2 regions of the Xanthomonas euroxanthea genome follow, and region 2 is predicted to be linked to the other one. Evidence: predicted binding sites of a transcription regulator. Region 2 holds the regulator's gene; the other holds the start of a gene.
What was found. Region 2 encodes FliA, which starts transcription of late flagellar genes. Its sites were predicted from a motif close to TAAAGTTTNNCNNNCNNNGGCCGATAA; they were not measured.
Positions count from the first base shown of each region.

Region 1: a site for FliA is predicted at 2,285-2,311, ahead of H7A86_RS06605 (methyl-accepting chemotaxis protein). Genes of this name have one in related genera too.

Region 1 covers NZ_LR861803.1:1,533,517-1,537,931, reverse strand. Annotated here, with positions in the region: gene H7A86_RS06615 (GAF domain-containing protein) at 378-1,334, shown strand; gene H7A86_RS21165 (hypothetical protein) at 1,550-2,083, opposite strand; gene H7A86_RS06605 (methyl-accepting chemotaxis protein) at 2,382-4,415, shown strand, end outside.
Region 2 covers NZ_LR861803.1:2,368,949-2,373,363, reverse strand. Annotated here, with positions in the region: gene flhF (flagellar biosynthesis GTPase FlhF) at 1-1,463, shown strand, start outside; gene H7A86_RS10060 (MinD/ParA family protein) at 1,450-2,334, shown strand; gene H7A86_RS10055 (RNA polymerase sigma factor FliA) at 2,331-3,098, shown strand; gene cheY (chemotaxis response regulator CheY) at 3,134-3,526, shown strand; gene H7A86_RS10045 (protein phosphatase CheZ) at 3,526-4,152, shown strand; gene H7A86_RS10040 (chemotaxis protein CheA) at 4,155-4,415, shown strand, end outside.

The DNA of each region.
Region 1 (4,415 bases), 840 kb from region 2:
CGGAACCAAGGGACGCTTGGGAATCGAAGAAGTGTGTGTCCGCATGGACGGTCATGCTCGGGACAGCGCAGATTACCCCACATCACCGATATCCACGACATGGCGCACCTGGCGCCTTCGCCTGCCCGGCGCCTCTACCGTCGGCGTCGATGTTCCCTGCCACGCCTCGCTTGCGCCTATGCGGCAGCGGCCTGGCTCGCCCGCTCGCCTCCGCGGTTCACGGTTTCGTGGGGACAGCGGTCCTGCCGAATGTCGACTTCAGGCCAACCTACGCCTGCCCTGTGGCGGCCTTCCGCCGTTCAGAAAATGGCGCGAGGTCTCGCTATAGGGAGATCCTTTACTGCCGATATCAGATGCATCCCAAACGCTGCCGCTCCATGTCGACCGAACTCAGAACCCAAGTCCCCTTCTCCGGCATGGCAGACACCGCGAGCGAGCTGCTTGAGCGGCTTGCCGAGCTGACGCCGCTGAAAACCTGGGTGCTTGCCGAGGTCAAAAACGATCATTGGATCATCCGTGGCTGCACCGACGCCTCCTTCGGGTTGAAGGTCGACCAGTCCTTGAGCTGGCCCGAGTCGGTGTGCCGCAGCATGATCGTCATGGGCGGCCCCCAGTTCGCCCCAGACCTGCAGAAAGTCGAACACCTGGCCCAATCCGCCGTGGCGACACGGCTGGGTATCGCAAGCTACCTGGGCGTGCCGATTCGAATCCCTGGCAAGGTCGAGGGGATGCTCTGCGGGCTGGACAACCGGGTCGTCGACGACAAACTCGAGCACCTCCTGCCGCTGGTTGAAACCTTTGGACGGGTCCTGGCCGGATCGTGGGCCCAGCACCTGGCCGAGGTGCAACGGCTGCCGGCTGATCCGCAGGCCATGGAAAATGCACAAACGTTGGCCGGCCTCTACGATCTCGGGACGTTCCGTGATGTCCTGCAGGCAGCGGCGGATCATCGCCATCGCAACGAGCAAGGCGGCGTATTGCGCTTTGACGTGGACGCCAACAGCTCGGTAGGCGGCGTCGGGCCAGAGCAGAACGTAGCAAAGGCCATTGCCCTGCTGAAGCAGGCCACCCGCCCCCAGGACAGCCTGGCGCAGCTGGCGCGCGGAGAGTTCGCCCTGTTCCTGCCTGGCAGCAGCGAAGCCGGGTTGGTGTCGGTCGCCCGGCGTATCCAGTCGTCCTTGAACGCAGAGGGGCTCAGCGCGCGATGGGGAGCCAGCTGGTTCAAGGAAATGCAGCAGCTCGACAATATCGATCAGCTCATCAAGGTGGGTCCCCTGCCAAGCGCGAATCCGGCTGGAAGCAATGCGCATCCGATCCCGTCGGCCGCCCAATAGGACCGGGCCAAGCCTTACAGGCCGCGGGCACGGAGCGTTGGCAGCGGCACCGCCATCGGCGGGTCAGGAAAATACTTACAGTCACGTTCGTCTATTGCCGATAGTGGATTGCGCTGTTTTCTTCAATGATGGCGTGTCACCCGGCGAGCATCGACAGCCAATCGTCTGACACTGATGTTGGACGAAGGTAGGTGCCTGCCCATCAAGGAGGATTGCTATTGGGCGTCACCGCAATTCGGCACGTGGGCGATTATCTGCTCACTGCCCACAGCGTTCCGTGCGATGGAAAGTTCCTGCCGGAGCTTCTGATTTCCAGGCCCGGCGGCATCACCTTGCACCGCTGCCAACCTGGAAGCATCGCCTTTGCCGATCAACGCGCCGCGTATGACTACGCCAAACGCTGGATGGCGACCTGCCAGGTGTCGAGCACGGGCTCGGTCAGCGCAGCCTAGCAACGAGCAGGCCTGCGACTGCGTCCTCGCCTGCGGGACGCAGCGCTCGATGCGATCGTTCCATGCCGCCAACTGTTCGAGCGTGTAAACCTCGACCGGCTTCGCCGCTGCCGACAAGGCTTTGCGTTGGGCAACCGTCGCCATCAGGGATGACGACAGGCGGTCCTGGCAGCCAGTCAGCGATGCGGGGGCCGGATGCGAGGCGCGCACCGCCTCGAGCACCGCGCCTTGAGCCGCTCTTGCCGCCTGCAGGTCACTCAGTGCATCCGCCACTGCTGCCATCCATTGCGCGTTCACTGCTCCACCTCTTCCACAGTGCCTAGTCGGAAGTGGATAGCCCTGCCATCGGTGTTATCGCGCATCAGCCATCGACAACTGCCGAACCCTCAACTGCATTGCCTTCCCACGCGCGCAACCGCTCCGCCTGACATGCGTCAGGCGTACCCCGGCAGCGCGGACGTTTTCTGAAGGGTTAGATTATCGTTTAGTGACAGATATTCCAGTTTTTGAGCAGAGCGCCGTTATTGGGAAACCGATGCCAGGCTCGCTAACCGCGTGAGCATCGATGCCTCTACTGATCTCTTCTGGGACGTCCATGATCGCTTTTCTCCAACGCTTCAACGTCGGCCACCGCCTGGCCGTTGCATTTGGAATCTTGATTCTCCTCTCAGGCCTGCTCGTGGCCACCGGCCTGGGCACCATGGCGAACGCGCGAGCGCAGCTGGACTTCATCGTCCTCGACCGCACCGCCAAGATCCAGGTCGGCAACGGCATGCTGGATGCCAACTCCTCGCTGCTGATCGCATTGGGCACGTATGCCATGGCGACAAGCGAAGAGCTCAACACCGAAGCACTCAACACGATCAACGCGCAACGCCAGCGCTACCAGGAGCTGCGCACCAAGCTGGACGCGCTGTCCAGCTCGGAGGAAGGGCGGAAGATTCGTGCCGAGATGGACGAGCGTCGGGCAGCGTCCATGAAGTTCAACGACGAAGTCATCGCGCTGGCAGCCAGGAACGAGAACGCGCAGGCCCAGGACATCCTCAGCGAGCAAGGGCGGCCCGCTACCCTCGCCTGGCAGGACAAGATCCGCGAACTGGTCACCCGCCAGGAAGGACAGAGCAGGCAGGCCTACGCAGAAGCAGTCAAATCGATGGACCGGGGCAAGCTCCTGCTCATCCTTGGCGGTGCCGCGGTCGTGCTGGTCAGCAGCCTGCTGGCGTGGCTCATCACCCGAAGCCTGACCCAGCCGCTGGCACGCGCCACGAAAGCGGCTGAAGCCATTGCCAATGGTCAGCTCGGCAACGACGTGCACACGCAGGCCAAGGACGAAACCGGCCGGCTGTTACGCGCCATGCAAGGCATGCAAACGCAGCTCCAGGCCCTGTTGACCGCGCAGGGCGACATGGCAAAGCGCCACGATGAAGGCCAGACCAGCTTTCGCATGGATGCCCAGGCCTTCCCGGGTGACTACGGCCGCATGGCCGAGGACACCAATGCCCTGGTGGCCTCGCACCTGGCCGTGCAGTCGAACCTTGCACGGATCATGGGGCATTACGCCATCGGCGACCTGAGCGAGAGCATGGAGCGCTTGCCCGGTGAGAAAGCCGTGCTGACGCAGACCATGGACGAGGTCAAGGCGAACCTGTCTGCCATGAACATCGAGATCAAGCAGCTGGCGCAGTCCGCGGCCAACGGTGACTTCACCGCGCGCGGCGATGCCGATCGCTTCCAATATGATTTCCGCGTCATGGTGGAGAGCTTGAACCTGCTCATGGCCACCGCGGACGGCAACCTGCAATCGCTGTCGTCGCTGCTGCAATCCATCGCTGCAGGCGACCTCACCGCGCGCATGACGGGCGAGTTCAAGGGGGTCTTCGCGCAGATGCGCGACGACGCCAACGCCACCGCCGCGCAGCTTGCAGAGATCGTCGGACGCATCCAGCAATCGGCGGTGTCGATCAACTCGGCGGCCAGCGAGATTGCTGCCGGCAACCAGGACCTGTCGCAGCGCACCGAACAACAGGCGGCCAACCTGGAAGAAACCGCCGCCTCGATGGAAGAACTCACCTCCACCGTTCGCCAGAATGCGGAGCACGCACGCCAGGCCAACCAGTTGGCCATCGGTGCCGCAGGCGTCGCCTCACAGGGCGGGGAAATCGTCAGCAAGGTGGTGGGGACCATGGCCGGCATCGAGGCCTCGTCCAAGAAAATTGCCGACATCATCTCCGTGATTGACGGCATCTCGTTCCAGACCAATATCCTGGCCTTGAATGCTGCCGTGGAAGCGGCGCGGGCTGGTGAGCAAGGCCGTGGGTTTGCGGTGGTCGCATCGGAAGTGCGGACGCTGGCACAGCGTTCCACCGCTGCGGCCAAGGAAATCAAGACCCTGATCGACGACTCTGTCGAGCGCGTCACCGAAGGCTCCACGCTGGTGCATACGGCGGGCACCACGATGGCCGAGATCGTCTCCAGCGTGCAGCGCGTCACCGACATCATGGGTGAAATCTCTGCGGCCTCGCAGGAACAGTCGGCCGGCATCGAGCAGGTCAACATCACGGTAACGCAGATGGATGAAACCACGCAGCAGAACGCGGCCCTGGTGGAAGAAGCCACTGCCGCTGCACGC
Region 2 (4,415 bases):
CTGCCCAGCAGGCCCCGGCCCCGCAAGCCGCGGCCGCGCCGGTCCACGCACCGCTCACGCCGGCCGCCGATACCGGTACGAGCCAGCGCCAGCGCATTGCCAGCGCTGCCGAAGACATGATCGCCGCGATGGCGCTGCGCCAGCCGGTCAACGTGCCGCGTCAGGCCCCGGTCGCCGCACCGGTCCGTACCGCCGCCGTCCCCTCGCCCGCCGCCCAGGCCCTGGCCCGCGCCGTTGCGGTGTCCGCCGCACCGCGCCAGGAACACGCGTTGTCGGCGGTGCCGGAACAACTGTTCGCCGACTTCCTGACCACCGCCCCGGTGCAGCGCGCCGCCGTGCAGGCCGCCCCGGTGCAGGCGCCGACGCCGATCATGGCCGCCGCCGCCGCCCCTGTGCAGGCCGGCTACGACCAGGACGAAGACGCGCTGGCCGACGACGCCGACTTCGACCTGGACGCGCTGCCGCAGATCCTGCCGCCGGCCGCGTTGCCGCCGCTGGTGGCCGCCCCGCCGGCGCTGGCCGCGGTGCCGGCCGCCGCCGTCCCGGCGCCGCAGAACGACGAAGAACTCAAGCAGTTGCGCGGCGAGCTGGCGCTGATGCGGCAGATGATCGAGCGCGAGATGAACCGCCTCACCGACGAGCGCCTGCGCGGCTCACCGGTGCGTGCGCAGGCCCTGGAGCTGATGGACGACTATGGCTTCGACGCCGGCCTGATCCGCGATGTGGCGCTGCAGATCCCGGCCGATACCGAATTGCACCGCGGCCGCGGGCTGATGCTGGGCCTGCTGTCCAAGCGCCTGCCGGTGGCCCCGGTCGACCCGCTGGAACGCGGCGGCGTGATCGCCCTGGTCGGCCCGACCGGTGCCGGCAAGACCACCACCATCGCCAAGCTGGCGCAGCGCTTCGCCGCCCAGCACGCCCCGCGCGACGTGGCCCTGGTCACCACCGACACCCAGCGCGTCGGCGGCCGCGAGCAGCTGCACAGCTACGGCCGTCAGCTCGGCATCGCCGTGCACGAGGCCGACAGCGCCGAGAGCCTGCTGGAACTGCTCGAGCGCCTGCGCGACTACAAGCTGGTGCTGATCGACACCGCCGGCATGGGCCAGCGCGACCGCGCCCTGGCCGCCCAGCTGAACTGGCTGCGCGCCGCGCACCAGGTCACCTCGCTGCTGGTGCTGCCTGCCAACGCGCACTTTTCCGACCTCGACGAGGTCGTGCGCCGCTTCGCCCACGCCAAGCCCCAGGGCGTGGTGCTGACCAAACTTGACGAGACCGGCCGCTTCGGTAGTGCGCTGTCGGTCGTCGTCGATCACCAAATGCCCATCACCTGGGTGACTGACGGACAGCGGGTCCCCGACGACCTGCACCGCGCCAATGCCGCCAGTCTCGTTCTTCGCCTTGAAGATTTGCGGCGCGCTGCCGATAAGCCCTGTACTCCGGAGCACAACCATGCAGTCGCGTGAATACGCCAAGCTGACCAACGCCTTCCCCCTGTCGGCGACCCGTCCCGAGCCTTTGGGCCCGGTGCGCACCATTGCCGTGACCGGTGGCAAGGGCGGCGTGGGCAAAACCAACATCTCCGCCAACCTGGCCGTGGCGCTGGCCGACATGGGCAAGCGCACCCTGCTGCTGGACGCCGACCTGGGCCTGGCCAACCTGGACGTGGTGCTGGGCCTGTCGCCCAAGTACACCCTGGCCGACCTGATCGCCGGCCGCTGCACGCTGGACGAGGTGATCATCGAAGGTCCCGGCGGCGTGCTGGTGGTCCCGGCCGCCTCCGGTCGCCGCCACATGGCCGAACTGGCCCCGGCCCAGCACATCGGCCTGGTCAACGTGTTCTCCGAACTGGAACGCGACCTGGACGTGATGGTCATCGACACCGCCGCCGGCATCACCGACAGCGTGCTGACCTTCTGCCAGGCCGCCCAGGACACCGTGGTGGTGGTCTGCGACGAGCCGGCCTCGATCACCGACGCCTACGCGCTGATCAAGGTGCTCTCGCGCGAACGCGGCGTGGACCGCCTGCAGATCATCGCCAACATGGTGCGCGACCCCAACGAAGGCCGCCTGCTGTACGACAAGCTGTCGCGGGTCTGCGAAAAATTCCTCGGCGACGTGTCGCTGAACTACCTCGGCCACGTGCCGCAGGACGACTGGTTGCGCCTGTCGGTACAGCGCCAGCAACCGGTCATCAAGGCCTACCCCGCCAGTCCGTCGGCGCAGGCCATTGCAGAAATCGCTCGCCGTACCTCGCGCTGGCAGGCCCCGACCGTGTCCCGCGGCAACGTCGAATTCTTCGTCGAACGCATCATCCAACGGGGAGTGGCCGCATGAGCACCGCTACCGCAACCACGGCCACCGCGCAGTACCGTGCCGTGCAGCGCAACAACGCCAATGACATCGTCACCCAGCACGCCGACCTGGTGCGCCGCATCGCCCACCATCTGGCCGCGCGCCTGCCGGCGAGCGTGGAAGTGGACGACCTGATCCAGGCCGGCATGATCGGCCTGATCGAAGCCTCGCGCAGTTACGATTCCGAGCAGGGCGCCTCGTTCGAGACCTATGCCTCGATCCGCATCCGCGGCTCGATGATCGACGAGATCCGCCGTGGCGACTGGGTGCCGCGCTCGGTGCACCGACGCGCACGCGATGCCGCCGCGGCCGTGCGCAAGATTGAGCAGCACACCGGCCGCGCAGCCGCCGCCACCGAAGTGGCCGCCGCGATGGAGATGCCGCTGCCGGACTACCTGCGTCTGATGGAAGATGCCGCCCGCGGCCAGGTGCTGAGCCTGGAGTCGCGGATCGAGGATCACGGCGAGCTGGACACCACCGCCAAGGGTGGCCCCAATCCGCAGCAGATGATGGAGCGCGGCGAGTTCGGCCGCGAGCTGGGCAAGGCCATCGGCCAGTTGCCCGAGCGCGAGCAGCTGGTGCTGTCGCTGTACTACGAACAGGAATTGAACCTGAAAGAAATCGGCGCCGTGCTCGGTGTCAGCGAATCGCGCGTGTGCCAGATCCATGGCCAGGCGGTGGTGCGTCTGCGCGGCCGCCTCAAGGTCTTCGAACTGGCCGATGCCGGTGTCGAAATTGACGAATGATTTTTTCGCGTATTTTTTAGTGTTAGGAGCTTGATGTGAACAAGAACATGCGGATTTTGATCGTGGACGACTTCTCGACGATGCGGCGCATCGTCAAGAATCTGTTGGGCGATCTTGGCTTCACCAATACCGCAGAGGCCGAAGACGGCAACAGCGCATTGGCGGCGTTGCGGGCTGGCCCGTTCGATTTCGTGGTCACCGACTGGAACATGCCCGGCATGACCGGCATCGACCTGCTGCGCAACATCCGCGCCGACGCCAAGCTCAAGCACCTGCCGGTGATGATGGTGACCGCCGAAGCCAAGCGCGAGCAGATCATCGAAGCGGCCCAGTGCGGCGTGAACGGCTACATCATCAAGCCGTTCACCGCGCAGACGCTGGAAGAGAAGCTGGGCAAGGTGTTCGAACGTCTGGCGGCGACCGCCTGATGAACGCCACCGTGGACACCAATGCCGAACGCGCCGCGTTGATCGACCGCCTGCAGGGCGCGCTCGATGCACTGGAAAGCGGTGACGAAGCTGCGTGGAAGCGCGAGGTCGACCACCTCGCCGCCCTGCGCACGCGCCCGATGATGCAGGGCCTGAGCCGGCTTGCGCGCGAACTCGGCCAGGCGCTGGGCGAGTTGCCCACCGTGCCCGAGGAAGCCGGCGAGCTGGACGATGCGTGTTCGCGCCTGGACCACGTGGTGGAGATGACCGAGAAGGCCAGCCATCGCACGCTGGATCTGGTCGAGGAATGCCGTGAGCTGGCCAACCAGCTACGCGACGGTGGGCTCAATCAGGACCAGGGCGCGCTGATGGACAAGATGCGCCACAACCTGACCGAGCTGTCGCTGGCGCAGAGCTACCAGGACCTGAGCGGGCAGATCATCCGTCGCGTGGCCGGCATCGTCCGGCGCGTGCACGAGGGCTTCGGTGCGCTCGGCCTGCCGCCGAAGAATCCAGAGCCGAAGAAAGACGACGGCGGTCTTGCCGGTCCTGCAGTCAAGGGCCTGGACCGTCACGCGGTGTCGCAGGACGACGCCGATGACCTGCTGTCCGGATTGGGGTTGTAACCATGAGTGCTGTTCCAGACGATATTGCTGCCGATTTCATCGTCGAGGCCCAGGAAATCCTGGACCGCCTCGGCGAACAGCTGGTGTCGCTGGAACAGGCACCTGACGAAGCCGACCAGCTGAACGCGGTGTTCCGCGGCTTCCACACGCTCAAGGGCGGCGCCGGCTTTCTGGCGATCAAGCCGATGGTCGAGCTCTGCCACGCCGCCGAGGAAACCCTGGGCATGGCGCGCTCCGGCCAGGCGGTGTTGCAGGCGCATCAC